2 regions of the Advenella sp. genome follow, and region 1 is predicted to be linked to the other one. Evidence: riboswitches for the same ligand, from Rfam matches in the RefSeq annotation. Region 1 holds a riboswitch; the other holds the start of a gene.
What was found. A riboswitch is a leader RNA that binds a small molecule or an ion and turns the genes downstream of it on or off. The one in region 1 is predicted to bind glycine.

Region 1 (3,823 bases):
ACCCACTCATGCGAAGGGGTGTATTTACGATCGGTAGGTAATTTCATTCAAGACTCCTGGAAGAGGAAAATGACCACGTTGCACACGGTCATATAGTATCAAGGTTTATGTGACGGTTTTCTATTTCTGTGCAGGAACAACGGCCTTGCCGTTGCGCACGAAAGGCAGCGCGGTAACTGTGGCAGGCACCCACTTGCCGCGAATATCCACGTCAACGGCATCGCCAGCTGCAACGCCCTGGGGCAGACGGGCAAACGCCACGGACACGCCCAGCGTGGGCGACATGGTGCCGCTGGTCACTTCGCCTTCGCCCTGCGCGGTGCGTACCCGCATATGCGCACGCATCACGCCGCGCTCATTGAGTTTGAGGCCGGTAAATACGTTCTTGCGCGGTGCAGACTCAATGGCCTGGCGGCCAATGAAGTCGCGCTGGGTATCGGTCAGGCTGACTGTCCAAGTGAGTGCAGCCTGTGCCGGCTGGGTCTGCTCGTCCATATCCTGGCCGTACAGGTTCATGCCGGCCTCAAGGCGCAGCGTATCACGCGCGCCCAGGCCACAAGGCGCCACGCCCGCTGCAACCAGCTGGTGCCACAGAGGCTCGGCCTGCGTGGCTGGCAACACAATTTCGAAACCGTCTTCGCCGGTATAGCCGGTGCGGGCCACCAGCGTGTCATTGCCGACACTGGCCGCGAAAAACGCCTTGAGCGGTTCGGTCGCCGCCTGCCATTCAGGATGGATCTGCCAGACCAGTTCACGCGCTTGCGGGCCCTGTACGGCAATCATGGCCAGATCGCGCCGGGGGGTGATGATGACATCCAGCTTGTGCTCGCTGACCACGCGCTGCATCCAGTCAATATCCTTTTGCGCGCAACCGGCGTTCACGACCACACGCCAGCGGTCATCATCGAAAAAGTAAACGATCAGGTCGTCAATCACCCCGCCTTCGGGGTTCAGCATGCAGCTGTAGAGCGCCTTGCCGGAAATGGCCAGCTTGGCCACGTCGTTGGCCAGCAGCAGGCTCAGGAAGCGCCGCGCCTGCAGGCCGGTCACATCGACATTGAGCATATGGGAGACATCGAACATGCCCGCTTTCTGGCGTACGGCATGGTGTTCGGCCAGTTGCGAGCCGTACGAAATAGGCATTTCCCAGCCGCCGAAATCGACCATTTTGGCACCTGCGGCCTGGTGGGCCGCGAACAGGGGCGTGCGATTCAGTTCAGTGGGGGGAGCGCTTGCCGCAGTTGGAGGGGTTGTCTGTGTAGACATGCTTGCACCTGTTGAAAAGGATTGAAGGTCGCAGCGCACAGGTTTCACCATGAAACCGGCGCTTGTCGCCCTCTGTCCTTTTGCCTGAGAGTTGTAGCGCGCTTTGGGCTGGCCTGATGGCGCAGCACAGCGCGTTTCCCCTTCGGCGCCTTAATGAAAAGGTCTCTCCAGAGTGCCTTACCGGCCGGGCCGGTGATTGTGCGGTACATGGACCTGAGCGATTCCGGGCGAATTGCGCCTTCGGTGGCAACATGACGGGCCAGTGGCCGCCTGCTGCTCTCTCCCACGACAATTTGAAAGCATGCGAAAGGATACAGGCAAACGGCAAAAAAATCCATTGTGACAACCCCGATATCCAATTTTTTACCGCCGCTGCGCTGCTGCCGGAAACGCTTGGCCTGCTTATTTAACAAGCGCACGAGTTAACAGATGTTAGCTGCCGTTATAGCATTGTTATCATAACAATACGAACTGTTACATCTTATAATTTCAATTAAATAATTCTTTGGAAAAGAGATAGAATACACTTGACCACAAGCAATTTGTCACCCGTGCGGCAGTACCCTCACACACGAGTGTCATCATGTTGCGGTACACTAGCCATCCGCTGGTGAACGTCAGCATAAAACACAACAATATCAGATACAGAACACACGTTTTCATTAGCAGCTTCATTAGCGAGCGGGTCTATTCCAGAACCGCTCGCCACTGCAGTCAGCATCAAGCGCCCTAGTGGCAACTACATAAGGAGTACTATTATGGATAACGGTTTCTACGCAACAGTGATCGCAGATTCCAAAGCCCACGCCGGAGTGACGGTCGTAGAAGACAACAAGGTCCGGGGGGGCGATGCCCATTACTTGTATTCAGGCACCATCCAGTCCGACGGCAACGATGAAATCGTCGCCAACCTGAAAATCAAGGCATATACTGCGGTTGACCAGTCTTTCGGCACCGACGAAAACAGCTTTGAATTGTCCCTGATGGGCAGTAAAACCGATACCGGCTTTCGCCTGACTGGCTATTCACCCAGCGGTCGTGAAATCGTGATCGATGCCCGGAAAATCGCCAATATTGACCTGGGCTTCTAAACGGGTCGTCCAGGGCTGACCGGGCCGGCATTCACATTCTTATAATTTATACAGCGGTCGCCACACATGGCCGCCCGCCGGACCGGTACCCTGCCTGAACACTTTTATCTGAACCCACTGTTGTCATTGCCATTTGAAAATATCGCGGCAGCGCCGCCGCATAACAACACATGATGACCAGCGCCACCTTCGACTAGCCAACCCCGCATTACCTCACGTTGACAGGGCGCGGCCGCAGGCCATCGCAGACGCCCAGGCCCACTGAAAGTTGTAACCCCCCAGCCAGCCGGTCACATCGACCACCTCACCAATAAAATACAGTCCCGGCACGTTGCGTGCCTGCATGGATTTCTGGTCCAGCGCGCGCGTGTCCACGCCGCCGCGCATCACTTCGGCCTTTTTGTAGCCCACGGTTCCGGAAGGCGTCAGGGTCCACGGTTGCGCACTGTCTGCCAGTTGCATCAGCGGCTTGTCGGCCGTATCGGCCAGCCGCTGTGCCGGCAGCATGCCCCGGTATTGCAGCCAGTTCTCGGCCAGCCGACGCGGCCAGACTTCGCTCAGAGCATGCACCAGGCTTTGCCTGCTACCCTTCTTGCGCTGCACCAGCTCCTGCGCCAGTTGCCGGCCCGGCAGCAAATCAATGTGGATCGGCGTATCGGGTTCCCAATAGCTGGAAATCTGCAGGATTCCCGGGCCCGACAGGCCGCGGTGGGTAAACAGCAGGTCTTCATCGAAGTGCCCTCTGCGCTTGCCTTGCCCCGTCTCCAGCCTGGCCGGCACCGCCAGCCCCGAGAGCTCGGCAAACGGCTTCCAGCTTTGCTGATCGAAGGTCAGCGGAACCAGCGCGGGGCGAGGCTCAATGATTTTCAGCCCGAACTGGCGCGCCGCCTTCAGTCCGAAATCGGTCGCGCCCAACTGGGGAATGGCCATGCCGCCGGTTGCGATCACCAGCTTATCGGCCGTCAGCATCCCATTCTGGGTCTGCACCGTAAAGCGCCCATTTTCCTGGCCAATCGCGCTCACGGTCGCTTGCATGCGCCGCTTCACGCCGCCCTTTTCGCACTCGGCCACCAGCATATCGATAATCTGCTCGCTGCTGTCGTCGCAAAACAGCTGGCCCTTGTGCTTTTCATGCCAGGCAATGCCATGGCTGCGCACCAGCGTCAGGAAGTCTTCTGGCGTATAGGCAGACAGGGCCGATCGACAGAACGCCGGATTGGCGGACAGAAATTGCTGCCAGGTGGTGCCTATATTGGTGAAATTGCATCGGCCGCCACCGGAGATCCGGATTTTCTCCGCCAGCCGGCTGGCATGATCCAGCAGGACCACCCGCTGGCCACGCTGGCCAGCCACCGCCGCGCACATCAGGCCGGCAGCACCGGCGCCGATGATCACGACATCAACAGATTCACTCATCCAGTCTCAGGCAGTCCACGTAGAAAAAGTGACGACCATCCTCCTCGACC
Region 2 (3,823 bases), on a different contig from region 1:
CTATTTTTAAAGGGTTTTACCATCATGTCCGCAAATGTTCTGCAGCACCTGAAAAACCGCCGTACCATCTACGCGCTGGATCGCGATGTCAAACTCAGCAATGACGAACTGGTCAGGCTGATTCAAAACACGATCAAGCAGGCGCCCTCTTCCTTCAATTCCCAGTCTTCACGCGCTGTCATCCTGTTGGGTAAACACCAGGACCGTGTCTGGGAAATTGCCAAGGAAACGCTCAAAGCCATCGTACCGGCTGACGCTTACCCGGCCACCGATGCAAAACTCAGCGGCTTTCAGGCTGCCTACGGCACCGTGCTGTTCTACGAAGATCAGGACGTAGTAACCGATCTGCAGGAAAAATTCGCTCCCTACGCCGAGAACTTCCCCATCTGGTCCGAGCACTCAACCGGCATGGCGCAACTGGCAGTCTGGACTGCGCTGGCTGAACACGGCATTGGTGCCTCGCTACAACACTACAATCCGCTGATCGACGATAAAGTCCAGGCAGAATGGGATATTCCAGCCAGCTGGAAGTTGCGTGCCCAGATGCCTTTTGGCAGCATCATCAACCCGGCTGGTGAAAAAGAATACATGGACGACAAGGACCGCTTCCGCGTCTTTGCCTAAACCACGTTTTTCTGTACTGCAGCGCCGTCTGCATCCGGCAGCCATTCCATCAAGCAGAACACCAAAATTGGGGAGATTGCCCCTTGCATCTGGGTATTGTTCCGCTGTGCAAAAGCCCGTCCAGTCTAGTCCTGCGGGCTTTTGTCATTTTTTGGGAGGCGATCGGATTTCCTTTTTTATTTCATCAGGAGAACGCTTATTCTTGACCAATGTTTGTTATCCTTTATTGGTTATCCAAATCTCATAAGGATTGATTCAAATGAAAATAAAAGGGACATCTGTTCTCGCGTACACCGCTCTTGCTGCCCTGATTCTGCCCATGGCGGCTCAGGCGGCGTGGCCCGACAAACCCATCAAGGTTATCGTTCCCTACACGCCGGGCGGCGCGACTGACACCGTAACCCGCGTTGTCATGCAGAAGCTGTCGGAAAGGCTCAAGCAACCAATCGTGATTGAAAACAAACCCGGCGCAAACAGTACGATCGGAACCAGCCAGGCCGCGCGCTCCAAGCCGGACGGGTATACGTTTGTCACTGTCCTGGCCGCCTATTCCGCCAATCCGCATTTATACAAGCTGAACTATAGCAACGAGGATTTCGTTCCGGTATCGCATATTGCCGACCTACCCCTATTTCTTTTTGTCAGCAAGCAAGTGCCTGCCAAGAACATGAAAGAACTGGTGGAATACGGCAAGAAGAACCATCTGACCTACGCCTCCAGCGGCACAGGTTCGAGCGCCCACCTGACAGGCGCCCACTTTGCCGATGAAGCCGGGCTTGAAATGACACACGTTCCCTATAAGGGCAGCGCACCCATTCTTGCAGATTTGCTCAGTGGCCGGGTTTCCATGGTCTTTGATCCAATCCTGGTGCCTATGAGTTACGTCAAGGAAGACAAGCTCAATGCGCTGGCAATTACGTCGGCCAAACGCTGGGAAGGTGAAGATGACATCCCCACCATGGAAGAAGCCGGCTTCAAGGGCTTTGTGATGAACTCGTGGACTTCGCTCATGGCCCCGAAAGGAACGCCCCAGGAAATCGTGGACCGCGTCTCATCGGAACTTGCCGAAATCGTCAAAGAACCGGATGTGAAGAACAAGTTCAGGACGGCTGGTTTTGTGCCCATCGGCGGCTCTGCGGCTGAACTGAGCGAACTCATTAAACGGGATTCTGCACTGTACGAAAAAATCATCAAGGAAAATAAAATTACAGTGCAATAGAACCGCGATCATACCGCCGTCGCCACAGCAACCCGGTTCACCCCACAGCGGGGTAACCGGTTTTTTGATTTCAAAGGCCGTGGACAAACGGCGGCATGACCCATTGCGTTGGCAGCTGACCGGCGTTTCCAGCATCCTCTTATTTACCAGACTAGGGTAAACCCTAGCTTGTTGTCTTACAGCAGGCGACTATCATATGCGTTGTCGACATACGTGTTTGCAGGAGAGTTCAGCCCTGCTGACGCCGACGGAGCAACCACCCCGGAAACTCTCAGGCAAAAGGACTGCAAATAACGCGACACTCTGGAGAGAGGCGCATGCGCCCACCGAAGGGGAACCGGCTTCATGCAACAAGCCGGTGAAACTCTCAGGTACCGTGACAGATGGGGTATGCAGATCGTGTGATTTGCATCACCGCTATCGGAGACGTTTATGTCACGTGTCGCCATCATCGGCGCCGGCATTACCGGCATCACCACCGCTTATACCCTGGCCAAACTCGGCTATTCGGTCACTGTCCTGGACAAAAACCGGGACGCCGCCATGGAAACGTCGTTTGCCAACGGCGGCCAGCTTTCGGCAAGCAACGCCGAAGTGTGGAACAGCACCGCCACCATCATGAAAGGACTGCGCTGGATCGGCAAACGCAACGCGCCCCTGCTGCTCAATCCGGCCTTCAGTTGGCATAAATACAGCTGGCTCGCCGCATTCGTACGCAATATCCCCAACCACAAGACCAATACTATCGAAACGACCAGACTGGCCATTGAAGCGCGCCGTCATTTGTACGCCATGGCAGAACAGGAGAACATCGATTTTGATCTGGAGCGCCGGGGCATACTGCACATCTATTATGACAAGGACAGCTTTGACAAGGCCTTAAAAACCAATGCACTACTGCAGGAAGGCGGCCTGGAACGCTATGCGGTCACGCCGGATGAAGCGCGATCCATTGAACCGACACTGACCGGGGACTTCTTCGCGGGCTTGTATACCCCATCGGACGCCACCGGCGACATTCACAAGTTCACCATCGGGCTGGCCGCAGCATGCCGCAAGCTGGGCGTGCGTTTTGTCATGGATACGTCGGTCACTCGCATTACCAGCGATCGGAACCATCATCAAATTTTCCATCAGCGCTACGACGATGTCCAGTCGGCCTATCTTGAAGCTGAGAATATTGTTGTTTGCGCCGGCACCGGCAGCCGGGCCATCGCCCGCATGCTGGGCGATACGATGAATGTCTATCCGGTAAAAGGCTATTCCATCAGCGTCCATCTGGACGACGCGGCCAGCCTGGCCGCAACGCCTCGGGTCAGCCTGCTGGATGAAGACGCCAAAATCGTTACCAGCTTTCTGGGTGATCGCTTTCGGGTGGCGGGTACGGCCGAATTCAATGGCTTTAACAAGGACATCCGCGCAGACCGGGTACAACCCCTTATCGACTGGACCCGCCGCCTGTTTCCCGAGATATCCACCCGACGCGTGGTGCCATGGTGCGGCCTGCGCCCGATGATGCCCGATATGATGCCGCGCGTTTGCCGTGGGCGCAAACCCGGCGTCTTCTATAACACCGGACACGGGCACCTGGGATGGACATTGTCTGCCATCACCGCCCAGATGCTGGGAGAAATGGTCGAAGCATCGGCGCAAAATCCCACATTGCAGCCGGCGTACTGAAACACAATTTGAGCGTGCGATATGCAGATCACCTGAACCTGCACATCGCCGCATTTACACCAGTATTTTTTGCAGAAAATCGCGGGCCCGGTCACTTTGCGGACGAGTAAAGAACGCATCCTTGTCCGATTTCTCGACAATGGAGCCCTCATAGCAGCGCCGGACAGGCGCCCGCCCGATAAGGCACATAACGATGTTGCCGTTTAATTTACCGAGACATTCGAGGTTTTGATAACCTGGGCCCATTTGACCGTTTCGCTCTGGATGAACTTGGCGAAATCGTCAGGTGAACCGCCGGCA

Region 2: linked by a shared signal. The riboswitch ahead of ACTIKR_RS07105 (D-amino acid dehydrogenase) and the one ahead of gcvT (glycine cleavage system aminomethyltransferase GcvT) in region 1 are both predicted to bind glycine.

What each region holds. Positions count from the first base shown of each region.
Region 1 covers NZ_JBQEAU010000006.1:48,382-52,204, forward strand. The annotation lists gene gcvH (glycine cleavage system protein GcvH) at 1-47, opposite strand, end outside; gene gcvT (glycine cleavage system aminomethyltransferase GcvT) at 121-1,266, opposite strand; glycine riboswitch at 1,329-1,447, opposite strand; glycine riboswitch at 1,458-1,562, opposite strand; gene ACTIKR_RS02055 (GrlR family regulatory protein) at 2,025-2,357, shown strand; gene ACTIKR_RS02060 (NAD(P)/FAD-dependent oxidoreductase) at 2,571-3,773, opposite strand; gene ACTIKR_RS02065 (arginine/lysine/ornithine decarboxylase) at 3,766-3,823, opposite strand, start outside.
Region 2 covers NZ_JBQEAU010000028.1:4,178-8,000, forward strand. The annotation lists gene ACTIKR_RS07095 (nitroreductase family protein) at 25-624, shown strand; gene ACTIKR_RS07100 (Bug family tripartite tricarboxylate transporter substrate binding protein) at 884-1,843, shown strand; glycine riboswitch at 2,054-2,140, shown strand; gene ACTIKR_RS07105 (D-amino acid dehydrogenase) at 2,276-3,523, shown strand; gene ACTIKR_RS07110 (Bug family tripartite tricarboxylate transporter substrate binding protein) at 3,727-3,823, opposite strand, start outside.